One region of the Paenibacillus sp. NPDC058071 genome, then DNA from elsewhere that is predicted to be linked to it. Evidence: riboswitches for the same ligand, from Rfam matches in the RefSeq annotation. Region 1 holds a riboswitch; each other region holds the start of a gene.

Region 1 (3,277 bases):
AATTTTTGGTCCATAAGGACTCGCGCATGATGTAGGATCCCTTCGACTTTCCTTCTGGAATCGGCGCTCCGTTCCACGCCGTATACTGCCAATCATACTGTCGGGCATCCCTTCTGTCTATGGAATACGGCAAAAAAGGGACCGTCCGCTGCGATTCACGTTGCCGCTTATCGCCCTGACAGTCCCATTCCCATTATTCGCTTACGTTAAATGCTGTTACACCAATGTAGCTTCATGCACCGGTTTCCAATACTGTTCGCTGCCTGGTAAATCGTCAAACCAGGCGGCATCTTCCGGGCAATCCAGCATCATAAAGCGGCCGTAATGGCCATACTTCGACTGATGGTACTTTAAATACGCTTTGCCATCTTCAATAGCAAGGATTTCGATTTTCCCCGAAGCGTGGCTCATGGACAGCCTGACCCGCTTGCCGAGACCTGAAGTAAGCGCCTTGGCTTCTTCTACTATCTCGTAAGCCCGCTTGAGCGGTACGACGAAATCCGAGTTGCCCGCTACCGGGCGGTTGATAAAGAAGTAATACGGCGTTACGCCAGCCCATGACAGCCGGTCGAGCAGCTCCGCCAGCACCTTGGGATCGTCGTTAATGCCTTTAATAATCGGCGTTTGGTTGACGACGATCGCGCCGGCCTCATGCAGCGCGTTGAACGCTTTGCACGCTTCGGCCGTAATTTCTCTAGGGTGATTAATGTGCGCCATGACATAAATGCGTTTCTCTACGGTGGAATAAGTGCGGATCAAATCAAGCAAGGCTTCGTCCTCATAAATGCGCATCGGGTTGAATACGGGGATTTTGGAGCCTAATCGGATAATCTTCACATGATCGATCGCTCTAAGCTGCTCGATAATGCTTCTTAGTTTGGGAGTACCGAGGATAAGACTGTCTCCCCCGGTCAGCAATACGTTATTGATTTCGGGGTGCTCGGCGATGTAAGCGAGTCCTGGCTCTACATTCGAAACGGCTTCCTTCACGTCGTTGCGGAACAGCCGCTTACGGAAGCAATATCGGCAGTAAGCGCCGCATACTTCGGAGACGATGAGCAGTGCGGTCGTCCCGTATTTATGCTGGCACCCCGGTACGACATAATTGGCTTCCTCGTCGGAAGCGTCCCATTTGCCGTATTCGAGCAGTTCGCCCTCATTCGGGATGACGAGTCTGCGGATCGGATCGTTGGGATCGTCCCAATCAATCAGGCTTAAATAGTAGTCGTTAACGCGAAACGCGAACTTATCCGTAATCGGCTTCAGCTTCTGACGCTCCTCGCTCGGTATGGATGCAATGCGGTCAAGATCGATGATGTACTTTGGCTGCGGCATACAAACTCCTCCTTCAAACAGAATTTGTGGTGCACGCTCCACCAGTGGGGGGTCCAAGAAACGCAAAAAAACCCATACGAATCTATCTGTAGGGGTCACAAAATAAAAATAAACTTGAATTTGACCCATCCACTGCTGACGAGGTTAGCTGACGGACTCGGGTAGATGGTCACCCTAAAACTCTGCATACACGATATGCGGAATTTATTCGCCCCACTTGCGTTTGGTTCCCCCGCTTTCCGGCGCATAGCCGAAAATTAAGCGTACTAACAGTCTAAATCGAAAAAGGGCCATTTGTCAAACTTTACAGTCAATTCAGACAAATCGGCCGATCTCGCCGCCCTATTTATGGACATAAAAAACGAAGCCGGACCGGGCCGCTTGAACATCGTTTTCCAAAGATGCGCTGCGTCTCGGACCGGCTCCGCCGTCCTCTTATTTGCCGATCAGTCTGAAATCGTCATAGTGAAAGCCCGGAGCAACGACGCAGGATACCAGCACCGGCTCGTCGCCCAGCGGACGCGTCATTTGCCATTCCGCACCGGGCACCAGCGCTTGCGGCTGCTGACCGTTCAGAATGTCTCCGCCGAGAATAATTTCTTCGCGCTTCTCCGGTTTATCTCCGGTACCGCCCAGCGTCAGCGCAATCGGGCTGCCCGAGTGCCACAGCCATAGCTCGTCCGAATGAACGGTATGCCAATCGGAGATTTCTTCCGGATGCAGTAAGTAGTAAATGGACGAAGCGGCAAATCTCGGACCGTTATAAGGAGCCCCTAGCACTTGCTGCGGAATTTCGAACGAAGCCTTCCATATTTCCTTATACCATCCGCCTTCGGGATGAGGCTTCAAACCGAGCGCCTCCACCAAAGGAGAAATTTGTTTAACCGTAGAACTCATCTGTTTCTCTCCTCCTATTACATCTCTATTTATTCCTTAGATTTTATATCGGTTTGAAAGCAACCGTCAATGAATGTTCGATAGATGATGACATTTTCCAGCTATAGTTAGGCCATATTTATGGCATCTATGCCGGAATCCTTTATATAAATACTATAAGCGTGCAGAATAGGAGTGCTGGCATGGATATTAGAGAAACGGATTTACCGGGCATTGGACGTAAATATCAGTTGCAGACAAGAGGCGGCGACAAATTTGTCATCATCATCCACGACGACGGAAGACGCGAGCTGTACCACTTCGACTATGAGGATCCGGACGACAGCATATCCATGGTGTCTCTGGACGACGACGAAGCCCGTCATATTGCGGCTATTATCGGCGGTATAACCTATAAGCCGAAAGCGCTGGAGACGATCGAAGTGGCGCTGGATGACTTGACGATCGAATGGTATAAGGTGGAGCATGGTTCCAGATGCATCGGCAAAACAATTGGCCAAGCAAATATCCGTCAAAAAACGGGCACAACCATTATCGCCGTAGTAGAAAAAGAGAAAAAACATATTAACCCTGGCCCCGACTATATTTTCAAAGCGGATACGACTCTCATTGTGGCTGGCGAACGCCAGCATCTAAAGAAGCTAAAACATCTCCTTTCTAACGGGAGCGTATAATTATGGATCACTTGGTGCTGGAAATTGGTCTTGCCGTTATCCTGCTTGCCTTAGTCGGGCTCCTTTCCGCAAAGCTGCGCTTTTCGGTCATCCCGTTCTATATTCTCATCGGGATGGCCGTCGGGCCGCACGCACCTAAATTCGGCATTCTCGACTTCCGTTTTATCGAAAGCGCCCCTTTCATCGATTTCCTCGGCAGAATCGGCGTACTGTTCCTGCTCTTCTATCTCGGGCTTGAGTTTTCCGTTGGCCGCTTGATCAAATCCGGCAAATCGATTGTGATTGGCGGCACCATCTATATTTTAATCAACTTCACTCTCGGTCTCGCTTACGGCTGGGTCACCGGCTTTCCGCTCGAGGAAATGCTCATT
Region 2 (3,277 bases), on a different contig from region 1:
AATCAGCTGAAACCGCGTACGTAAGCACGTCGCTCATCTCCTGTACCGCTTCTTCGCACTTGTCGATGCCAAGCACCTCATGCCCAAGCTGAATCAACTCTCTCCCCAAGCTGGACCCGAATCTGCCGAGGCCGACGATGACAAACTGGTGATTCTTCATTCCTCTCCCATTCCCCTATCCGATCGTAATTTTCCCCTCGGGATACCGGTACAGCTCTTTCTCTGTTTTTGGGCCGAGCGCATATGCAAGCGTCAACGGGCCAAGCCTGCCGGCAAACATCGTAAACATAATAATCACTCGTCCGAAATCGGTCAGGTGCGGCGTCAAACCGGCGGATAGACCAACCGTGCCGAAAGCGGATGTCGCTTCGAACAATATTTTCATAAACTGCTGATCTTCCGTCGTCGAGAGCAGCATCGTGACGAAAATGACGAGCGCCACCGACAGCATCGTAATGGTCAGCGCTTTATAAATCCGGTCTTTCGCCAGCCGATAACGGAACATCACGATATCTTGCCGTCCGCGCACCATGGCCAGCACCGCTCCGATCAGCGTAGCGAACGTGGTCGTCTTGATCCCGCCGCCAGTCGAGCCTGAGGACGCACCGATAAACATCAATATAACGGTAAAAAATAAAGTCGCTTGCCGCATAGCCGAATAATCGAGCGTATTCGCTCCAGCTGTGCGGGGCGCAACTGACTGGAAGAGAGAAGCAAGCACTTTCTCGCCCGCATTCAAGGAACCGAGCGTATTCGCGTTTGAAAACTCGAAAATAAAAATGACGATCGCCCCAACTGCGATAAGCAGGCCGGTAGTCGTAAGGACCACTTTGCTGTGCAGCGTCAGCTTGCGGCAGTTCCGCCAATCGAGCAAATCCGAGATGACAACGAAGCCGAGACCGCCTAAAACAATAAGCAACATAGACACAATATTAATCAGCGGATCGCCGACATAGTCCGTCATACTGCGAAACTGGCCGAAAATATCAAAGCCGGCGTTATTGAACAACGAAACGGAATGGAATAGGCCGAAGTATATCGCTTTTCCGAGCGGCATATCAAAAGCGAAGCGGATAGAAAGCAGCAGCCATCCGGACGCTTCGATCAAAAGCGAATAGACAATGACTTTGCGCACCAGCTTCACGATGCCCTGCATGCTCGTCTGATTCATCGCTTCCTGCAAAATCAGACGCTCCCTCAGCGAAATTCGTTTGCGCAGCATGAGGGCGATCAGCGTGCCCGTCGTCATGAAGCCCAATCCGCCAATTTGAATAAGCAGCAGCAGAATGATCTGCCCTGGCGTCGAGAAGAACGTGCCGGTATCAACAACGGCAAGCCCGGTTACGCTAACTGCAGATGTAGCCATAAACAAAGCGTCGAGAAAACGAAGCTCCGCGCCTTCGCTTAGCGCGAGAGGGGTCATCAGCAGTACAGCGCCTATTAAAATAATGACCGCAAAACCGGATACAAGGATCCGCGGCGGCGACCATTTGCGAATATCAAAAAAGGATAACATGGATTGCGCTCCCCGGCTGTAGAGCCGTTATGGTGTAATTTGGGCATAAAAAAAGCACCGGACGCTCAATGCCGCTGCGATGAGTTCCTGTTCCACACAGCCTGCGAGGTTAGCTGACGGATTCGGGCCTGGACAGGCGGCCCTATTCGAGCGGTTCGCTTCGTATGACGAATGCGCGCCGCCGAAATTCACCCCGTGCTGACGGACAAGCCGGCAGCGTTATGGTTCCCCCGTTTTCCAACGGAAATTCGGCTGTTCTATTCGATTATCGATAACGATTATAATCCTATTTCATTCGTTTTACCAACCAAGCAAATAGCAGAATTTCGCCGAAATTAGTTCAAATTAGCCCGCCCTTGATTCGTGAGACGTTCAACGCTGTCCCAATGTCGTTATTTCTCTCGTTTTCAAACCTTTTAACCAGATTTGCGGCTGTCAAGCATTGGATATTTCAGACTGTCATATGTTATTGTTACAGAATGGCTGTCCATTACGCATTGAAAACAAGGGCTCAATAGCCGCAGGGCGAAATTAAAGTCAGAGGTGAAGCATGATTCATTCCATTGAAAAGCATGATTGGAAGCGATTTATAGTAGCCGCTCTTATCGGTTTGCTTATATTTATCGCAGCACAGCTCATTCCGTTGGCCGGCGGGGAAGCTTCCAGCGATGTAACATTCGCTAAAGCGATTGCCAAAAGCGAAGCCGAAGCGGCTGCCCGCTCCTTTTCCAAACAGCAGTTCGGGCTAGCGGCGCAGAGTGCCGATGTCATCCATCAAACCGACAGCTTGGCAAGCGGTTATTTCTCCAAAGAAAAAAAGCTCGGGGAATATGAAAAAAAATACAGCAGCAATTTTCCAACCGATGCGTTTCAAGTGCATTTGAAGCTGGAGGACGGCAGCAACGCATTCATCTACGTACATATGACCAGCAGCAGCATCGTCGGCTGGCATTGGAAAACGGGATTTGCCGTGAATGAACAGCCGCTGATTGCCGCGGCCGAAAGCTTCGCCGTTTCGAAAGGCTTTAGCAAAGAGCAGTTGACCGATCGTTACGTGAACGACGATGGAGAGGTCGTTTTCCATCCGTCAGGCTATAAGCTGGCCGACGCCTCCTTGAACCTGACTGTCGGCGTCCGGCAGCTGAACGGAGACGAGTGGACGGTTACGCGTTATAAGCCTGTATTTGAACCGCCTGCCGACTATACGGCCCACGTTAAAAAACAGCAGGATATTGCAGGCTCTATATCTGTTGTCAGCCTGATCTACATGTACGTGTTCACGCTGGTGCTCGCAATCATTTACGCGGTTTTGTACCGGCGTAATACGACTTTTAAGCGGGGAATCGCGATCAGTCTGATTTTCACTTTTTTCTATATCTTTAATAACTTAAACCTGTTAGACGGTGTTAAAGCACAGCTAGGCGAGCAAGCGACCACTCGTTCCTCGGAGATTGCGATGATGTTCGTAACCGCCCTCATGCTGCTGCCCATCGGCGTTGCCGTCTACTTCTCGCTTGTTGCCGGCGACGGCATGTGGCGCTCTTGGAAAAAGCCGCTTTGGTCCGGGTTCCGTGAACGCGGCTACGGCGATCACGTCTGGCGCAGCGTTGGCCTGTCCTATTTGTTCGCAATTATTTTGCTTGGCATTCAATCGATTATTTTTCTCGTACTGGAAAATGCGATCGGTTCTTGGTCCAGCAGCGATGCGACTCAATCGCCATATAACATGAGCGTCCTTTGGATAATGCCGATGCTCGCCTG
Region 3 (3,277 bases), on a different contig from region 1:
TACGGTGTAGCCTTTCTTTCTGCCGAACTTATTGGCAATGTTGGAGTTGTCGAAGTATACGTCGATCTTATTGCCTTTAATGGCACTGCCCGTATCTTCCGCTCTGCGGAAGCCGATGCCTTCGATATACACCCACCAACCGATCGGAATGATCTTCGGATCGACGGCAATCGTTCTGCCTTCGCGCACCTTCGTGCCCGATGCGGTAATCCCGTAATCCGGGTGATCCTCATCTTTGCCGGTCGATTCCACGTCCGCCGTATACGCGGTGAGCGTTACGTTCTTAATGACCTTCTTCGCTTTAAACGTTACGCCGCCTTTTGTTTGCGTCGTTACGCTTGGGCTGTTGTTCGAGAGCGTGTGAACCTTCGGCTCCTCTTTCTTCGTGCCGATCGCGACAACCTGATTGACCGCTTTCGCTTCCACCACTTTGCCGACGACCTTCGAAGAAACGAGAACGCCATTCTCATACTGCCGCTCCACTCGTTCAACGACAACGCCTTCTTTGCCGGTTTGCACCAGCTTTTCCTTGCCTTCTTCGAGACTCGGGTCTTTCTTCTTCACGATCGCAAACGGCATAGCCCGCTCGCTCTCCGATACCTGCTTGTCGACGCGAGTGACTGTTACCGCCATCGAATCAGCCACTGCCGTATTCAGCGAAGGCGTGACCCGATCTTGCTTGCGAAGTTGAATATCTAATTCACCAATCGCCGCCTGTACCGTCTTTTTCGTCGTGTACACCGTTGATACCTTGCCGTCGGCCTTTACAACGATCGGAACCGCCTGATTAATCTCGATACGGTCTCCGTCCTTAATCGTCGAGCCAAGAGGGATCGACACCTCATCGTACTCGCCAATCGTAATGGCTTGTTCATCCAGTAAATGTTGCAGGACCCATTCCTTTGTTTTCACAACGGTTTCTTGTCCATTCACAACTACCGATACGCTTTTCTCAGCTGTACCGTACAACAACATCAAAAACATGAAAGTCATAGCGATTGAGATAATGGCACTTAGTAAAATCAAACGCAAGTTTTCACGCTTCCATCGCAATGCGAAAGAGATGCTGGATGATCGCTTCCCATGGGTTTCCTTAGCTTGGATAATGCCCACTTCATCGGTCCTCCTTACATAGCCCCGCCGCCCTTGAGTGACGCATGACATCTTTTGACGCGACTATTTGAGTATATTGGCGTGCCTTACACACGCTCCAGTATCACTCGCGCTATCCCTCGATTCGTCCTAAGCCGACCGTCACCCGAAATTCAGGTAAACAAAAAGAAGCCGTCGACAGAGGATCTGGATCGTGGCTTCCCGGAAAGTCAAATAGACATCAGGAAATGATACATGCACGAGATTGATCGCTCTCTATATTCGCTTACGAGGTTAGCTGTCGGGTTCGGGCAAGAGAGTTGCCCTATCGACGGAACGAATGCTCATGGCAATCGCCGCCAAATTCACCCCATCAAGCTATACGACTAACGGATTCTGTAATCGGCTCCGCTGCGTTTCGCATTGATCAAAGCGTCCGGGATGCTCGGGCCATATTGAGGCCGCAAACCGGATGCTTGGTTCCCCCGTTTTCCATTCGGAAATTAAGCGTGAACTGGAAATCCAATACAATAAATTAAAGCTCTGAAATGAATCATACCTTCACGAGCGGCAAGTTGTAAAGAACCGATAAAAGACGATTTAAGCTAAATTTCTGGATTATGAGGGAAAAGAGAACCGATTTCAGCGATAAAAAACAGTTTTTTCGCTTGAAAGGTCATCCATACTCTCTTTTTTGGCTGCTTTTAAACAATTCCAAAACATTTTTTACCGTTTTCCATTGTAATTATTGCTATTTCCTCCTTACTTTTTCCTGTTATTTCAGCTGCAGCGTCGGCTACATAGGATACATAAGCGGACTCATTCCTCTTCCCTCTAAATGGATGCGGTGACAAATAAGGGGAGTCTGTTTCGATTAATAAACGGTCAATTGGAACCCTTTCCAAAACCTCTTTAGGCACCCTTGCATTTTTGAACGTGACCGGCCCTCCGAACGAAATATAGAAGCCCATATCGAGACATTTTTTCGCCGTTTCCCAGCTGCCGGAGAAGCAATGCATAACCCCTCCGACTTCGGAAGCTTGCTCTTCTTGTAAAATTTTAACAACATCCTCGTGAGCATCGCGATTGTGAATGATGATCGGCTTGTTAACTTTCCTCGCCAACCGGATTTGCTCGCGGAATACGTGATGTTGAACCTCTTTCGGCGACGTATCCCAGTGATAATCCAGTCCGATTTCACCGATTGCCACTACCTTCTCATGCGAGCAGAGCCGTTCGATCCAGTCCAGATCCTCGGGCTTCATCTCTATGCTGTCAACCGGATGCCAACCAACTGCCGCATAGATAAAATCATACTGTTCTGCAAGCGCTATCGTTGTCGGAATTGTCTCCCGATTAAAGCCGATATTCACCATTAATTCGACGCCGGCAGCACGCGCTCTTTCGATGGTTTCCGTGCGATCATCGTCGAATTTCGTGGAGTCCAAATGGGTGTGTGTGTCGAATAAACCAATCATGTTTGTACGTTCTCCTTCTATTATATGTGTGCATGCTTACGTCTAAGGAAAAACCTTTCGAGCCCTATAGTTTGAACAATTCGCGAACCTCCGGGCTTAGCCTGTCGGCAGCCGCAAGCAGGGGCTCTTCTGGATAGTACAAATGGTACTCGCCCTGATGCAATCCCGTTATAGAACGAACAATGTCGGATTTAGCGGAGATCTCGATGAGCCTCTCCTCATCTTCCAGCAGCAAAATCGGCGTTTTTTCTTCCTTACCGCCTTTTTTCGAGTCTGGCCGGTAGACATCGTAGGGCTGATCAAACGGAAAATCAATCTCCATATGATAGTCCGGATTAAGGCCGATTTGAACGAATTGGCGATGCGCTTCTTCTATTAAAGTGTCTGCAGGATCACTGACCGTAATGTACTTGTATAATCTGCGATTTAGAAACCGTCGACACAGCTCGGAGAGCAGCTCGTCGGATTCGTCCTCCCATTGAATAAACGCAGCCTGTGCGTAAGCTTCGTCCAGCTTTAAGTATGCTTTTACATCGATCGTTTGATCCAACAGCCGCGCGATCGAGCTCGGCATCATTTGAAACGCATAGCCGCTCTCATACAGTTCCTTCGCTCTGCGGAAAATTTGGCGAAGGATGATCTCGGAACTCCTGGTAACCGGGTGAAAATAAATTTGCCAATACATTTGATAGCGAGACATCAAATAA

Evidence for each region. Region 1 has a riboswitch for cyclic di-AMP ahead of ACFVTB_RS19400 (KamA family radical SAM protein). Riboswitches for the same ligand answer to the same signal wherever they lie in the genome.
Region 2: it holds a riboswitch for cyclic di-AMP, as region 1 does, so the genes downstream of both, ACFVTB_RS06855 (TrkH family potassium uptake protein) here and ACFVTB_RS19400 (KamA family radical SAM protein) in region 1, are expected to answer to the same signal.
Region 3: it holds a riboswitch for cyclic di-AMP, as region 1 does, so the genes downstream of both, ACFVTB_RS25850 (resuscitation-promoting factor) here and ACFVTB_RS19400 (KamA family radical SAM protein) in region 1, are expected to answer to the same signal.

What each region holds. Positions count from the first base shown of each region.
Region 1 covers NZ_JBHVSK010000012.1:70,597-73,873, forward strand. Annotated here, with positions in the region: gene ACFVTB_RS19395 (MFS transporter) at 1-28, opposite strand, end outside; gene ACFVTB_RS19400 (KamA family radical SAM protein) at 217-1,335, opposite strand; cyclic di-AMP (ydaO/yuaA leader) riboswitch at 1,454-1,609, opposite strand; gene ACFVTB_RS19405 (cupin domain-containing protein) at 1,771-2,232, opposite strand; gene ACFVTB_RS19410 (cation:proton antiporter regulatory subunit) at 2,415-2,906, shown strand; gene ACFVTB_RS19415 (cation:proton antiporter) at 2,909-3,277, shown strand, end outside.
Region 2 covers NZ_JBHVSK010000003.1:314,114-317,390, forward strand. Annotated here, with positions in the region: gene ACFVTB_RS06850 (potassium channel family protein) at 1-160, opposite strand, end outside; gene ACFVTB_RS06855 (TrkH family potassium uptake protein) at 176-1,516, opposite strand; cyclic di-AMP (ydaO/yuaA leader) riboswitch at 1,600-1,780, opposite strand; gene ACFVTB_RS06860 (CPBP family intramembrane glutamic endopeptidase) at 2,067-3,277, shown strand, end outside.
Region 3 covers NZ_JBHVSK010000024.1:10,252-13,528, reverse strand. Annotated here, with positions in the region: gene ACFVTB_RS25850 (resuscitation-promoting factor) at 1-1,113, opposite strand, end outside; cyclic di-AMP (ydaO/yuaA leader) riboswitch at 1,360-1,612, opposite strand; gene ACFVTB_RS25845 (TatD family hydrolase) at 1,797-2,570, opposite strand; gene ACFVTB_RS25840 (HD domain-containing protein) at 2,635-3,277, opposite strand, start outside.